DNA from 3 places in the Streptomyces sp. NPDC001770 genome. Region 3 is predicted to be linked to each of the others. Evidence: predicted binding sites of a transcription regulator. Region 3 holds the regulator's gene; each other region holds the start of a gene.
The links. The regulator HrcA, encoded in region 3, represses chaperone genes, less so after heat shock. The targets are predictions, from matches to a motif close to TTNGCACTCNGNNNNNCNGAGTGCNAA.
Positions count from the first base shown of each region.

Region 1: the regulator HrcA is predicted to act here: its motif matches at 2,590-2,616, upstream of groES (co-chaperone GroES).
Region 2: the regulator HrcA is predicted to act here: its motif matches at 1,827-1,853, upstream of groL (chaperonin GroEL).

Region 1 covers NZ_JBSFFN010000001.1:490,246-495,510, reverse strand. Annotated here, with positions in the region: gene ACWCSV_RS02290 (SDR family NAD(P)-dependent oxidoreductase) at 1-279, shown strand, start outside; gene groL (chaperonin GroEL) at 407-2,029, opposite strand; gene groES (co-chaperone GroES) at 2,128-2,436, opposite strand; gene ACWCSV_RS02275 (polysaccharide deacetylase family protein) at 2,782-3,705, opposite strand; gene ACWCSV_RS02270 (THUMP-like domain-containing protein) at 3,860-5,095, shown strand; gene ACWCSV_RS02265 (hypothetical protein) at 5,118-5,265, opposite strand, start outside.
Region 2 covers NZ_JBSFFN010000001.1:109,519-114,783, reverse strand. Annotated here, with positions in the region: gene groL (chaperonin GroEL) at 41-1,663, opposite strand; gene ACWCSV_RS00425 (cold-shock protein) at 2,039-2,245, opposite strand; gene ACWCSV_RS00420 (MoaD/ThiS family protein) at 2,702-2,980, opposite strand; gene thrC (threonine synthase) at 3,010-4,302, opposite strand; SAM riboswitch class I at 4,321-4,448, opposite strand; gene ACWCSV_RS00410 (glucosyl-3-phosphoglycerate synthase) at 4,603-5,265, shown strand, end outside.
Region 3 covers NZ_JBSFFN010000014.1:9,113-14,377, reverse strand. Annotated here, with positions in the region: gene ACWCSV_RS14790 (16S rRNA (uracil(1498)-N(3))-methyltransferase) at 1-63, opposite strand, end outside; gene ACWCSV_RS14785 (nitronate monooxygenase) at 60-1,154, opposite strand; gene dnaJ (molecular chaperone DnaJ) at 1,290-2,429, opposite strand; gene hrcA (heat-inducible transcriptional repressor HrcA) at 2,430-3,446, opposite strand; gene ACWCSV_RS14770 (MBL fold metallo-hydrolase) at 3,612-4,346, shown strand; gene ACWCSV_RS14765 (DUF3097 domain-containing protein) at 4,417-5,235, shown strand.

The DNA of each region.
Region 1 (5,265 bases), on a different contig from region 3:
CTGGCCGGGTCCGGGGTGCGGCTGATGGCGCTCTGCCCCGGCTTCGTGCGGACGGAGTTCCACCAGCGGGCCGGGATGGGCACCGGGAACATCCCGGGCTGGATGTGGCTGGACGTCGACAAGCTGGTGACCGCCGCCCTCGCCGACCTGGCACGCGGCCGGACGGTGTCGGTGCCGGACGCGCGGTACAAGGCGCTGATGGGACTGGTGAAGGTGACCCCCCGCGGCCTGCTGGGCGACATGACCTCGCGGACGGGACGCAAGTACGGCCCGAAGTGAGGCGACCGGCAGGATCCGCCCGGCGAACGGCGGCGCCCGCCCGGAAAACGGCGAGGTCCGGTGCCCCCGCGACGGGGGCACCGGACCTCGCACCGCTCACCGGCCCGGAAGCCGGCGGGCGACCGTACTAGTGGGAGTGACCGTGGCCGTGACCGGCCTCGGCCTCTTCCTCGGCCGGCTTCTCGACGACCAGGGTCTCGGTCGTGAGCAGCAGCGACGCGATGGACGCGGCGTTCTCCAGGGCGGAGCGGGTGACCTTGACCGGGTCGATGACGCCGGCCTTGATCAGGTCGCCGTACTCACCGGTGGCGGCGTTGAAGCCCTGGCCCTTGTCGAGGTCCGAGACCTTCGAGGTGATGACGTAACCCTCGAGGCCGGCGTTCTCGGCGATCCAGCGCAGCGGCTCGACGGCGGCGCGGCGCACGACCGCGACACCGGTGGCCTCGTCGCCGGTCTTGCCGAGGTTGCCCTCCAGGACCTTGACGGCGTGGACGAGGGAAGAGCCACCACCGGAGACGATGCCCTCCTCGACCGCGGCGCGGGTCGCGGAGATGGCGTCCTCCAGACGGTGCTTCTTCTCCTTGAGCTCGACCTCGGTGGCAGCACCGACGCGGATCACGCACACGCCGCCGGCCAGCTTCGCGAGGCGCTCCTGGAGCTTCTCGCGGTCCCAGTCGGAGTCCGTGTTCTCGATCTCGGCCTTGATCTGGTTGACGCGGCCCTTGACGTCACCGGCGTCGCCGCCGCCGTCGACGATGGTCGTGTCGTCCTTGGAGACGGTCACGCGGCGGGCGGTGCCCAGCACGTCCAGACCGGCCTGGTCGAGCTTGAGGCCGACCTCCTCGGCGATGACGGTCGCACCGGTGAGGGTGGCGATGTCGCCGAGCATGGCCTTGCGGCGGTCGCCGAAGCCCGGGGCCTTCACCGCGACGGCGTTGAAGGTGCCGCGGATCTTGTTGACGACGAGGGTGGAGAGCGCCTCGCCCTCGACGTCCTCGGCGATGATCAGGAGGGGCTTCGAGCCGCCGGCCTGGATGACCTTCTCCAGCAGCGGGAGCAGCTCCTGGATCGAGCCGATCTTGCCCTGGTGGATCAGGATGTACGGGTCGTCGAGGACGGCCTCCATACGCTCCTGGTCGGTCACCATGTACGGGGACAGGTAGCCCTTGTCGAAGGCCATGCCCTCGGTGAACTCGAGGTCCAGGCCGAAGGTGTTGGACTCCTCGACGGTGATGACGCCGTCCTTGCCGACCTTGTCCATCGCGTCCGCGATGAGCTCGCCGACCTGCGGGTCCTGCGCGGAGAGCGCGGCCACGGCGGCGATGTCGGACTTGTCCTCGATCGGGCGGGCGGTCGCGAGGAGCTCCTCGGACACGGCCTTGACCGCGGCGTCGATGCCCTTCTTCAGGGCGGCCGGGGAGGCACCCGCGGCGACGTTGCGCAGGCCCTCGCGGACGAGCGCCTGGGCGAGGACGGTGGCGGTGGTGGTGCCGTCACCGGCGACGTCGTTGGTCTTGGTGGCGACCTCCTTCACCAGCTGGGCACCGAGGTTCTCGAACGGGTCGTCGAGCTCGACCTCGCGCGCGATGGTGACACCGTCGTTGGTGATGGTGGGCGCGCCGAACTTCTTGTCGATGACGACGTTGCGGCCCTTGGGGCCGATCGTCACCTTGACCGTGTCGGCAAGCTTGTTGACGCCGCGCTCAAGGGCGCGACGGGCGTCCTCGTCGAACTTCAGAATCTTCGCCATGGGCTGTTTTCCCTCTCGAACGAACTGCGCCCCTCGCCACCCGGCTTGTTATTTCGCAGGGGGCCAGGGGCGCAGAACACACAGCAAATGTGGGTGAATTACTTCTCGATGATCGCGAGGACGTCGCGGGCCGAGAGGACGAGGTACTCCTCGCCGTTGTACTTCACCTCGGTGCCGCCGTACTTGCTGTACAGGACGACATCGCCGGTCTTGACGTCGAGCGGAAGGCGCTCGCCGTTCTCGAAGCGGCCCGGGCCCACGGCCAGGACGACGCCCTCCTGGGGCTTCTCCTTGGCGGTGTCCGGAATGACCAGGCCGGAAGCCGTGGTCTGCTCGGCGTCGAGCGGCTGGACCACAATGCGGTCCTCGAGCGGCTTGATCGCAACCTTGGAGCTGGTGGTCGACACGATCCGGTCTCCCCCTTCGGAGATCTCACGGGGTTTAACAGTCTGGGGTCGCGCCGGGCCGGATCCGTCGTCGCGGGTGCCGGACCTGCCCTGTCGCGCGGTACTGCTGGCACTCTCCAGTGGGGAGTGCCAGCACCGAGACTATGACCGCGATTAGCACTCGGTCAAGCGGAGTGCCAATTCAGTACCCGTGCGTGGCGCCGCCCGCGCGCCGGGGCGGTCCGTCCGGGCGGCGGCGCGCCCGGGGCCGGGGCCGCGCCTCCGCCGTACCGGCCCGGTCTCCGCCGGGAGCCCACGGGGACAACGCCGGGGCGGTTCGCGGCGTTCCGGGCGCCCCCCCGGGGGTCAGACGTAGTCGTCCAGCCGGGCGACCGCGTACCCCTTCTCCGTGATGACCTTCATGACGTTGCGGATCATGTCGGCCATGGTCCCCTTCCACTGCTCGGGCCCCTGGAAGTGGGTGAGGACGATGTCGCCCGGGTGCAGGTCCCGGTCCCACTCCCGCCAGTCCATGTGGTCGGGGAACGCCTCCTCCGCCCACAGCGGCACGGCCTTGATCCCGCAGGACTTGGCGACGACGAGGGTGTCGCGGTTGTAGTTGCCGTACGGCGGCCGGAAGAGCACCGGCCGCTTGCCGAAGTGCTTCTCGATCCGGTCCTGCTGGTCGCAGATCTCCTTCTTCTGCTGGGCGTAGGAGAGCCCGGGGAGGTAGGGGTGGGTGAGGGTGTGGTTGTTGAGGGTGACGCCCTTCTTCTGCATCCCGGCGAAGTACCCGTAGTCCTCGCTCGCGAGGTAGTCGCTGAGGAAGGCGGTGTACGGGATCTTCAGCTCGTCCATCATCCGGATCAGCTCGGGATCCTTGTCGGCCCCGTCGTCGATGGTGAGGAAGACGATCCGCTGGTCGGTGGGGACGGTCGTGAAGACCTGCGGCAGGTCCTCGCCGTCGTCGACCTCGAACCCCTCGCGGCTGGTGATCTCCGGCTTCTCGGCGGGCGGCGCGGGAGCGACCAGCGGGACCTCGGCCAGCCCCCACTTCTTCGCGACGGCGACCCGCTGCGCCTGGCGCCGCTTCAGCCGTTCGGCGTACGAGACGAGGGCGCCGGCCGGGCCGGCCTGCGGGGCCTTTCCGGCCGCCGCCCTGCCGCCCGCGCCCGCCGCGCCCTGGCGGGTGGAGTGGTCGCCACCGGAGGGGCTCTGGCCGCATCCGGCGGCGAGGGCGGCGCCCAGCAGGGCCGCCAGGACGACCGTGCCGGATCTGCGCCGCTTCATAGTCATTTTTTCCTTTTGTCGTACTGATTGCATGGCGCCGCATCCTGCCAGCCGGTCCCCGGCTCCCCGTCCCGACACCGCCGCCCGTCGGGCCGGGTCCCCCGCCTGGCGGACAGCCCGGGCGGGGGCGGCCCCCGCCGTCCGCTGGCCCACAATGGGACGGGTGAACGCACCTCTCCCCGCCGGTGACGGCCCCACCGGCCCGCTCGCCTCCTTCGCCGCCCTGCGTACGCCCGAGGGCACCGCCCTCCTGGACGAGTTGCGGGACCACGATCCGGCGCGCGAACTGGCCACCGCCACCCGGCTGCGCCGAGACCACGCCCCGGACCTGGTCTCGGCCGCCCTGGGGCAGGCCAGGCTGCGGCAGCGGGCGGTGACGAAGTTCGGCGCCGAGGACGCGTACCGGATGTTCTTCACGCCCAACGGCGTCGAGCAGGCGACCCGTACCTCCGTCGCCACGTACCGCGCCGGACGGTTCGCGGCGCTGGGCGGGGTGCGGCGGGTGGCGGACCTGTGCTGCGGCATCGGCGGCGACGCGATCGCGCTGGCCCGGGCGGGCATCGCGGTGCTGGCCGTCGACCGCGACCCGCTCACCGCCGAGGTGGCCCGCGCCAATGCCGGGGCGCTCGGCCTCGGCGGGCTGATCGAGGTCCGGTGCGCCGACGTGACCGGCATCGACACCGCCGGGTACGACGCCGTCTTCGTGGACCCGGCCCGGCGCGGCGGGCGGGGGCGGATCTTCGACCCGGAGGCGTACTCGCCGCCGCTCTCCTGGGCGACCGCCGCCGCGCTCAAGGCCCCGCGCGCGGCCCTGAAGATCGCGCCGGGCATCCCGCACGAGGCGATCGGCCCGGAGGCCGAGGCCGAGTGGATCTCGGACGGCGGGGACGTGAAGGAGGCGGTGCTCTGGTACGGCGAGGGCTTCGAGGCCGGTTCCTACCGGGCGACCCTGCTGCCGTCCGGCGCCACCCTTGCCACCCGCTCCCCGCTGCCTGCCCCGCCGGTGGGCCCGGTCGGCCGCTATCTGTACGAGCCGGACGGCGCGGTGATCCGCGCCAGCCTGGTCGCCGACATCGTGGCCCGGTGCGACGGGCGGCTGATCGACGAGACGATCGCCTACGTCACCAGCGACGAGCCGTACTCCTCCCCGTACACCTCCGGGTACGAGATCACCGACCAGCTCCCGTTCAACATGAAGCGGCTGAAGGCGCTCCTGCGGGAGCGGGAGGTGGGGGTGCTGACGGTGAAGAAGCGCGGTTCGGCGGTGGAGCCGGAGGAGGTGCGCCGCCGGATGAAGCTCGCGGGGCCGAACTCCGCGACGGTCCTGCTGACCCGGGTCGTCGGCGCCCCGACCATGCTGATCGGCCGCCCTTTCCGGCCGGCCGGCTGATCAGCCCGCCCGGCGGGAACGGTCAGCCACGGCCCAGCACCCGCACCACCCAGCGGCGGTACGAGGCGGCGGTGACCGCGCCGGTCAGTCCGGTGATCCATGCGCAGAGGCCGGCCCCCATGGCGAGGACCACCGGGCCGTACCGGTCCTCGCCCGGCGTGGCAGCCGCC
Region 2 (5,265 bases), on a different contig from region 3:
TGGACGCTGCGGGGGTGGAACCACCGATCCCTGAAGGGGATCAGAAGTCCATGTCACCGCCCGGCATGCCACCCGGGGCGGCCGCGCCGGCCTTCTCGGGCTTGTCGGCGATGACGGCCTCGGTGGTGAGGAAGAGCGCGGCGATGGAGGCGGCGTTCTGCAGAGCGGAGCGCGTGACCTTCGCCGGGTCGAGAATGCCCTCGGCGATCATGTCGACGTACTCGCCGGTCGCGGCGTTGAGGCCGTGACCGATCGGCAGGTTGCGGACCTTCTCCACGACGACGCCACCCTCGAGACCACCGTTGACGGCGATCTGCTTGAGCGGGGCCTCGAGCGCGAGCTTGACGGCGTTGGCGCCGGTGGCCTCGTCGCCCGTCAGGTCGAGCTTCTCGAAGACGGCGGACGCCTGGAGCAGAGCCACGCCACCACCGGCGACGATGCCCTCCTCGACGGCGGCCTTGGCGTTGCGCACCGCGTCCTCGATGCGGTGCTTGCGCTCCTTGAGCTCGACCTCGGTGGCGGCACCGGCCTTGATGACGGCCACGCCGCCGGCCAGCTTCGCCAGACGCTCCTGGAGCTTCTCGCGGTCGTAGTCCGAGTCGGAGTTCTCGATCTCGGCACGGATCTGGTTGACGCGACCCTGGACCTGGTCGCTCTCACCGGCGCCGTCGACGATCGTCGTCTCGTCCTTGGTGATGACGACCTTGCGCGCGGAGCCCAGCAGGTCGAGACCCGCGTTCTCCAGCTTGAGGCCGACCTCCTCGGAGATGACGGTGCCACCGGTGAGGATGGCGATGTCACCGAGCATGGCCTTGCGGCGGTCACCGAAGCCCGGGGCCTTGACGGCGACGGACTTGAAGGTGCCACGGATCTTGTTGACGACCAGGGTCGACAGGGCCTCGCCCTCGACGTCCTCGGCGATGATCAGCAGCGGCTTGCCCGACTGCATGACCTTCTCCAGCAGCGGAAGGAGGTCCTTCACGTTGGAGATCTTCGAGTTGACGATGAGGATGTACGGGTCGTCGAAGGACGTCTCCATACGCTCCATGTCGGTCGCGAAGTACGCCGAGATGTAGCCCTTGTCGAAGCGCATACCCTCGGTGAGTTCCAGCTCCAGACCGAAGGTCTGGGACTCCTCGACGGTGATGACGCCTTCCTTGCCGACCTTGTCCATCGCCTCGGCGATCTTGGCGCCGATCTCGGTGTCGGCGGCGGAGATGGAGGCGGTCGAAGCGATCTGCTCCTTGGTCTCCACGTCCTTGGCCTGCTCCAGCAGAGCGGCGGAGACGGCCTCGACGGCCTTCTCGATGCCCCGCTTGAGGGCCATCGGGTTGGCACCGGCGGCGACGTTGCGCAGACCCTCGCGGACGAGCGCCTGGGCGAGAACGGTGGCGGTGGTCGTACCGTCGCCGGCGACGTCGTCCGTCTTCTTGGCGACCTCCTTGACCAGCTCCGCACCGATCTTCTCGTACGGGTCCTCGAGCTCGATCTCCTTGGCGATGGAAACACCATCGTTGGTGATCGTGGGCGCGCCCCACTTCTTCTCGAGGACGACGTTACGGCCCTTGGGGCCGAGGGTGACCTTGACGGCGTCGGCGAGCTGGTTCATCCCGCGCTCGAGACCGCGCCGTGCCTCCTCGTCGAACGCGATGATCTTGGCCATGTGAAGTGGTCCTCCCGGACAGGGGTGGATTGCTCCGGACCGAGAGGCGCCCGCGACGGACGGCCTGCGTGCCCGGCGGTTCCTTGCCCCGCCGCGCCTGCGGGCCTCACCGGCCCGGTCCAAGTTTCTGTCACTCTCACCTGGAGAGTGCTAACGCCAATGATTAGCACTCGACCCCTGCGAGTGCAAGCGTCCTCCTCGTCCTGGGGACAAGCTCCGGACAAACCGCGGCACTCCGCAGGCGGCCTCCGGACCGCTCCCGGGCCCCAAGAGGCCCTTCCTGGCCCGCGAAACGCGAACGCACGCAGGGCCCGTCCCCCTGACGGGGACGGGCCCTGCGTGCGTGAGAAGTGTCGTTGCCGACCGCGTCCGATCTCAGCCCACGGCGAGCTTGACCATGTCCGCCTGCGGCCCCTTCTGGCCCTGCGAGATCTCGAATTCAACTCGCTGACCCTCTTCGAGGGTGCGGTACCCGTCCATCTGGATCGCGCTGTAGTGGACGAAAACATCCGCACCACCGTCGACCGCGATGAAGCCGTACCCCTTCTCCGCGTTGAACCACTTGACGGTGCCCTGAGCCATGCCTAACTCCCCTATTTCTGGCCCCTGCACAGGACCGCACTTCGCGGGCCCGGGTCAGAACTCACCCTCCGACAGGAGAGGGTGCGTGCGCCGGAACGCGTCGACCGCGGCCGAATGTATCTGCCCAACTGCCCTCTGCAACAGGTCAATCGGACGAGAATTCTGGTCGCGGCGGAACGCCCGAACATGAGGATTTGTTGAGAATTTTGGGCAAGTCGGGCCAGACAAAGGCCACTTATGGCACAGAGGGCTTCCGGACTTTGGCTGCATCTTGTCGCGCGTCGGCGCGATCTCGCACCCGCCCGATACGGGCGGCGGAGGGGGCTTCCCCAACTGTACCGCGCTCAACCCTACGGAATTGCCCCCTCCGCGTCGTACGCGAAGGGGGCAACGGTTCGCTGCGGAAGGGCTGTCGGGGACCCCGCCGCCCGGCGGGGTCCTGGACCGGCCGTCGGGTCAGCAGCCGCCGGCGACGGCGGGGATGATCGAGACACCGGCGCCGTCCGGCGTGGCCGCCTGGAGGCCGCCCTCGAAGCGGACGTCGTCGTCGTTGACGTACACGTTGACGAAGCGGCGCAGCTTGCCCTGGTCGTCCAGGACGCGCGCGGCGATGCCCGGGTGGTCCTTCTCCAGGGACTCGATGACCTCGGAGAGGACGGTGCCCTCGGCCGAGACCTCGGCCTGGCCGCCGGTGTACGTGCGCAGGATGGTGGGGATGCGGACCTTGACGCTCATGGGGATTGCCTTCCTCGGTTCTCGGGTGGTCAGTGGGCTGCGAGGCCCGCGTCGCGGAACGCGTCCAGGCTCGGGCGGATGGTCGCCGTCAGGCCGGTCGTCGGGGAGACGGCGTCCAGGGTCTTCAGGCCGTCGCCGGTGTTCAGGACGACGGTGGTCAGGGAGGGGTCGAGCAGGCCGGCCTCGATCAGCTTCCGCGTCACGCCGACGGTCACGCCGCCGGCGGTCTCCGCGAAGATGCCCTCGGTGCGGGCGAGCAGCTTGATCGCGTCGACGACCTGCTCGTCGTCGACGTCCTCCACCGCACCGCCGGTGCGGCGGGCGATGTCCAGGACGTACGGGCCGTCGGCCGGGTTGCCGATCGCGAGCGACTTGGCGATCGTGTTCGGCTTCTGCGGGCGGACCACGTCGTGGCCGGCCTTGAAGGCGGTGGAGACCGGGGAGCAGCCCTCGGCCTGGGCACCGAAGATCTTGTACGGCTTGTCCTCGACGAGACCGAGCTTGATCAGCTCCTGGAGCCCCTTGTCGATCTTGGTGAGCTGCGAGCCGGACGCGATCGGGATGACCAGCTGGTCCGGGAGCTGCCAGCCGAGCTGCTCGCAGATCTCGTACGCGAGCGTCTTCGAGCCCTCGCCGTAGTACGGACGGAGGTTGACGTTGACGAAGCCCCAGCCCTCACCCAGCGGGTCGCCGATGAGCTCGGAGCAGAAGCGGTTCACGTCGTCGTAGTTGCCGTCGATGCCGACGAGTTCGCCGCCGTACACCGCGGCCATGACGACCTTGCCCTCCTCCAGGTCGTGCGGGATGAACACGCAGGAGCGGAAGCCGGCCCGCGCGGCGGCGGCACCGACCGCGCCGGCGAGGTTGCCGGTGGAGGAGCAGGAGAGGGTGGTGAAACCGAAGGCGCGGGCGGCCTCGACGGCGATCGCGACGACGCGGTCCTTGAAGGAGTGCGTCGGGTTGCCGGAGTCGTCCTTGACGTACAGGGCGCCGGTGACGCCCAGCTCACGGGCGAGGTTGTCGGCCTTGACCAGCTTGGTGAAACCGGGGTTGATGTTGGGCTTGTCGGCGACATCGGCGGGCACCGGCAGCAGCGGCGCGTAGCGCCAGATGTTGTTCGGGCCGGCCTCGATGCGCTTCTTCAGCTCTTCGGGGGAGCCGCTCGGCAGGTCGTACGCCACTTCGAGCGGCCCGAAACAGGACGCGCAGGCGAAAATGGGACCGAGTTCGAAGCGTTCGCCGCACTCGCGGCAGGAAAGCGCGGTGGCGGGACCGAGGTCCACGGAAGTGCCGGAACTCGCTGAAACGGTCTGAACAGCCATGATGGCGGAGGCCCTTTCTCCTCATCTTCCTTGCGACGCATTTCGCCGCAAGACGGAATTGGCACCTTCCCCACCGTGGCCTCGCGGCCGGCGGGAGGGTTGCCGGGACTTCAACGGGCCGTTCCCTCAGTCCCTCTGGATGAGCGCTATGGCACTGGACCGTGCGATCCAGGCGTTTGTCCGCCCTCCGACCCCGAGATGCGAAGGCAGTGAGCGTTGTTCAAGACTGTAACCGAAGCACCCGACGGTTGAGGTAGTCGTCCGAACCGCGAGATGGATCACATACAGGGAGTATCGCCCGTGCTGGAAGAGGTCGACAGCTGGCTGAACCGCCGTTCCTGGGCAGCCTCCGACCGCCCGCTGGACCGCCTCCTGGCCGCCAGGAACCGGAACCCGCGGGGCTCCTCCGTGAGCGTCGTGCTGCCGGCGCTGAACGAGGAGGCGACGGTCGGTGCCATCGTGCGGACCATCCGGCGCGAGCTGATGGAGAAGGTCCCGCTCGTCGACGAACTCGTGGTGATCGACTCCGGCTCCACCGACGCCACCTCCGCCGTCGCCCGCGCCGCCGGAGCCCGGGTGGTGCACCGCGACGAGATACTCCCCCGGATACCCGCCGTCCCCGGCAAGGGCGAGGTGCTCTGGCGGTCGCTCTTCGTGACCAGCGGCGAGATCGTCTGCTTCGTCGACGCCGACCTCAAGGACTTCTCCGCCGATTTCGTCTCCGGCATCATCGGCCCGCTGCTCACCGACCCGGGCATCCAGTTCGTCAAGGCGATGTACGACCGGCCGCTGGAGACGGCGGAGGGCCACGACCCCGCCGGTCCCCCCGCACAGGGCGGCCGCGTCACCGAACTGGTCGCCCGCCCACTGCTCAATCTGCACTGGCCGAAACTGGCCGGCTTCGTCCAGCCACTGGGCGGCGAGTACGCGGTCCGCCGCCGACTCCTGGAACAGCTCGCGTTC
Region 3 (5,265 bases):
GCCCTCCAGCACGTACTCGGGCCCACTGGGCAGCTTCTCGACGACGAAGACCGGTGCGGTCACTGTTCACTCCTCATGCCGACGGCCGCGCCGGCCGTTCCTGACAGTTCCGCCGCGAGCAGTTCGACGAGCTCCCCGGCGGGCAGCTCGCGTGCCATCCGGTGGCCCTGCCCCGCCCAGAGCGCCATGGACTGGGCGTCCCCGGCCCGGGCCGCCGCCTTGCGCAGCCCGGCGGTGACGCGGTGCACCTGGGGGTAGGCGGCGGGGGCGTACGGGTCGTGTTCGCGGACGAAGCGGTTGACCAGGCCCCGGGCGGGCCGTCCGGAGAAGGCGCGGGTGAGCGCGGTGCGGACGAACATCGGGCTGGTCAGGGCCTGTTTGTGCAGCGGGTGCGCGCCGGACTCCGGGCAGGCGAGGAAGGCGGTGCCCAGTTGCGCGGCGTCGGCGCCGGCCGCGAGGACGGCGGCGATCTGGGCACCGCGCATGATCCCGCCCGCCGCGACGACCGGCAGTTGCACGGTCTCGCGGACCTGGGTGACGAGGGTGAGCAGCCCGACGCCGGTGTGGTCGGCCCGCGGGTCGTCGTGGTGGGTGGACTGGTGGCCGCCCGCCTCGACGCCCTGGGCGCAGACGGCGTCGGCCCCGGCCCACTGGGCGTCGCGCGCCTCCTCGGCGGTGGTGACCGTGACGATCGTGTATGTACCGGCGCGGGCGAAGGCGTCCAGGGTGTCGCGGGTGGGGCAGCCGAAGGTGAAGGAGACCGCCGGGACCGGCTCGGCCAGCAGGGCAGCCACCTTCGCGTCGTAACCGTCGGTGCCGTCGGAGCCGGAGTCGGGGCCGTCGCCGTCGGGGTCGCCGAGCGGGGTGCCGTAGGTGTCGGCCTCGGCCGCGAGGCGGTCGCGGTACGCCGCCGCGGCGCCGGGGTCGGCGGGCGGGGGCTGCGGCATGAAGAGGTTCACGCCGAAGGGGCCGGCGGTCGCCGCGCGGACCTGGTCGATCTCCTGGCGCATCTCCTCGGCCGTCTTGTACCCGGCGGCGAGGAAGCCGAGCCCGCCCGCGTCGGCGACGGCGGCGACGAGCCGGGGGGAGGAGGGCCCGCCCGCCATCGGCGCCTGCACGATCGGATATCGGCAGAGATCGGTCAGGGAGGACATCCCCGCATCGTGCCATGTCCGGTCCACCGCACCGAATCCGCCACCGGCCGGCGCCGGTGGCCGCGGACGCGCACCGCCCGCCGGGACGGGTCCCGGCGGGCGGTGCGGATGCGTACGTACGGAGCCGTACGGGCCTCAGCGGCCGTTGAAGGCGTCCTTCAGGCGGGAGAAGAGCCCCTGCTGTCCGGGCTGGAACTGCCCGGTGGGCCGCTCCTCGCCGCGCAGCTTGGCCAGCTCGCGCAGCAGGCGCTCCTGCTCCGCGTCGAGCTTGCTGGGGGTCAGCACCTCGACGTGCACGATCAGGTCGCCCCGGCCGCCGCCGCGCAGATGCGTGATGCCGCGTCCGTGCAGCGGGACCGACTGGCCGGACTGGGTGCCGGGCCTGATGTCGATCTCCTCCACCCCGTCGAGCGTCTCCAGCGGCACCTTGGTGCCGAGCGCGCCCGCCGTCATGGGGATGGTGACCGTGCAGTGCAGGTCGTCGCCGCGCCGCTGGAACGTCGGGTGCGCGACCTCGTGGATCTCGACGTAGAGGTCACCGGCCGGGCCGCCGCCGGGGCCGACCTCGCCCTCGCCGGCCAGCTGGATACGGGTCCCGTTGTCGACACCCGCGGGGATCTTGACCGTGAGGGTGCGCCGCGAGCGGACGCGGCCGTCGCCGGCGCACTCCGGGCAGGGGGTCGGCACGACGGTGCCGAAGCCCTGGCACTGCGGGCAGGGCCGCGAGGTCATGACCTGGCCGAGGAAGGACCGGGTGACCTGGGACACCTCACCGCGCCCGCGGCACATGTCGCAGGTCTGGGCCGAGGTGCCGGGGGCCGCGCCCTCGCCGCTGCACGTGGTGCAGACGACGGCGGTGTCGACCTGGATGTCCTTGGTGGTTCCGAAGGCCGCCTCGGCGAGGTCGATCTCCAGCCGGATCATGGCGTCCTGGCCGCGCCGCGTGCGCGAACGGGGTCCGCGCTGCGACGCCGTACCGAAGAAGGCGTCCATGATGTCGGAGAAGTTGCCGAAGCCGCCGGCTCCGAAGCCGCCCGCGCCACCGCCGCCGCCGGAGGCCGACAGCGGGTCCCCGCCCAGGTCGTAGACCTGCTTCTTCTGGGCGTCGGAGAGCACCTCGTAAGCGGCGTTGATCTCCTTGAACCGCTCCTGGGTCTTCGGGTCGGGGTTGACATCCGGGTGCAGCTCGCGGGCGAGCCGACGGAATGCCTTCTTGATCTCGTCCTGCGACGCGTCGCGCCGTACGCCGAGCACGGCGTAGTAATCGGTGGCCACTTACGACTCCGCCAGGATCTGTCCGACGTAACGTGCCACTGCGCGTACCGCTCCCATCGTTCCGGGGTAGTCCATGCGGGTCGGTCCGACCACGCCGAGTTTGGCGACTGCCTCGTCGCCCGAACCGTAGCCGACCGTGACGACGGACGTGGAGGTGAGGCCCTCGTGGGCGTTCTCGTGCCCGATCCGTACGGTCATGCCCGAGTCCGTGCACTCACCGAGCAGCTTCAGCAGGACGACCTGCTCCTCCAGTGCTTCCAGCACGGGCCGGATCACCAGGGGGAAGTCGTGCCCGAAGCGGGTGAGGTTGGAGGTGCCGCCGATCATCAGCCGCTCCTCCGTCTCCTCGACCAAAGTTTCGAGGAGAGTGGAGAGGACCGTGGAAACCGTCCCGCGGTCCTCGTTCTCGAAGGATTCCGGCAGGTCCTGCACGAGCTGTGGGACGTCGCTGAAGCGGCGTCCCACGACCCTGCTGTTGAGCCGGGCCCGCAGATCGGCGAGAGAGGTCTCGCCGAACGGCGCGGGGCAGTCGATCATACGCTGTTCGACCCGGCCGGTGTCGGTGATCAGGACCAGCATCAGCCGGGCCGGCGACAGGGCCAGCAACTCCACGTGACGCACCGTGGAGCGGGTCAGCGAGGGGTACTGGACGATGGCGACCTGCCGGGTCAGCTGCGCGAGCAGCCGTACCGTACGGCCCACCACGTCGTCGAGGTCGACCGCCCCGTCGAGGAAGTTGTGGATCGCCCGGCGCTCCGGCGACGACAGGGGCTTGACGCCCGCGAGCCGGTCGACGAAGAGGCGGTAGCCCTTGTCCGTGGGGATGCGGCCGGCGCTGGTGTGGGGCTGGGCGATGAAGCCCTCGTCCTCCAGCACCGCCATGTCGTTGCGGACGGTGGCCGGGGAGACCCCGAGCCGGTGCCGCTCGGTGAGCGCCTTGGAGCCGACCGGCTCCTCGGTGCCGACGTAGTCCTGGACGATGGCGCGCAGCACTTCAAGTCTGCGTTCGCTGAGCATCGCGCACACCTCCAGCTGTCGGTCGTGGTGGCTTCTGCCTGGCACTCTGTGCGTCTGAGTGCCAGCTTTCCCCCGGCCAGTGTACGGGGGTGGGGAGGGCAGCGGGCAAGGGTGACCGGCCGCGGTCCGCGAGACCGCGCAGGTCGATGCGGATAGCGTCTCCTCATGGACCTCTCTTGGGAAGAGCTGGGCTGGGAGCGGTTGGGCCACGGAGTGGGCCGCCGAAGGCTTCCCGGCTGGGACGCGACCGCCGCCCTGGTCGCCGGGGCGGACCGCGCGCTGGTGGTGGACACCGGCGCGAGCCTGCGCGAGGGCGTCGGGCTGCGGACCGAGGCGCAGCGGCTGCTGGGCCGGAGGGTGACCCATGTCGCACTGAGCCATCCCCACTTCGACCACGTCTTCGGCACCGCGGCCTTCGCGGGCACGGAGGTGTTCGGGGCGTACGGGGCGGCGGCGCGGATGCGTCGGTCGGTGGACGAGATGCACGCCGACGCGGTGCGCAACGGTCTGCCCGAGCACGACGCGGCCGAGGCGGTGGACGCGCTGGTGTTCCCCGGCCGTGAGGTGTGTCACCGCTGGACGCTCGACCTGGGCGGCGGGCGCGAGGTGGTGCTCGCCAATGTGGGGCCGGGTCATACGGGGCACGATCTGGCGGTCCTGGTGCCCGGGTCCGGGTCCTCGGGGGCGCCCGCGGTGGTGCTCTGCGGGGACCTGATCGAGGAGTCCGGCGAACCGCAGACGGGCCCGGACTCGGTGCCGGCCCGCTGGCCCGCCGCCCTGGACCGGCTCCTCGCGCTGGGCGGCGAGGACGCGGTGTACGTACCGGGGCACGGGGCGGCGGTGGACGCGGCGTTCGTGCGGGCGCAGCGGGAGCTGCTGGCGGGGCGCTTCGGCGTGTGAGGCGTGTGAAGGACGTCCGCCGGAGCGGGTGGTCCCCCGTGGCGGACGGCGGCCGAATTATCGTCGTGCCATGCGCAGTTACCAGCCGGACCTGACCCCGCCGTGGAAGAGGTCCGCCCCCGTGCCCGAGGTGCCCGCCGATCCGGATCTGGTCGTGGAGGAGGTGTCCACCGGCTTCTGCGGTGCGGTGATCCGCTGCGAGAAGTCCGCCCAGGGGCCGGTGGTGACACTGGAGGACCGGTTCGGCAAGCACCGGGTGTTCCCGATGGAGCCGCGCGGCTTCCTGCTGGAGGGCCGGGTGGTGACGCTGGTGCGCCCGTCGTCCGGCGGTCCGGCGGTGCCGGTGCGTACGGCCTCCGGGTCGGTGGCGGTGCCGGGGGCGCGGGCGCGGGTGGCGCGGGCCGGGCGGATCTACGTGGAGGGCCGGCACGACGCGGAGCTGGTCGAGCGGGTGTGGGGCGACGACCTGCGGATCGAGGGGGTGGTCGTGGAGTACCTGGAGGGCATCGACGATCTTCCGGCGATCGTGCGGGAGTTCGGACCGGGGCCGGACGCGCGGCTCGGGGTGCTGGTGGACCATCTCGTACCGGGCTCCAAGGAGTCCCGGATCGTGGCCGAGGTGTCCGATCCGCACCTGCTGGTGGTGGGGCACCCCTTCATCGACGTCTGGGAGGCGGTGAAGCCCGCCTCGGCGGGGATCGCCGGCTGGCCGTCCGTACCGCGCGGGCAGGACTGGAAGACCGGGGTGTGCCGGGCGCTGGGGTGGCCGGAGAACACCGGGGCGGCCTGGCAGCGCATCCTGTCCGGGGTCCGCTCGTACAAGGATCTTGAGCCCCAACTCCTGGGCCGGGTAGAGGAATTGATCGACTTTGTCACGCTTCCGGGGTGACACCCGGATCCCCCCGCGACGCCGCACGGA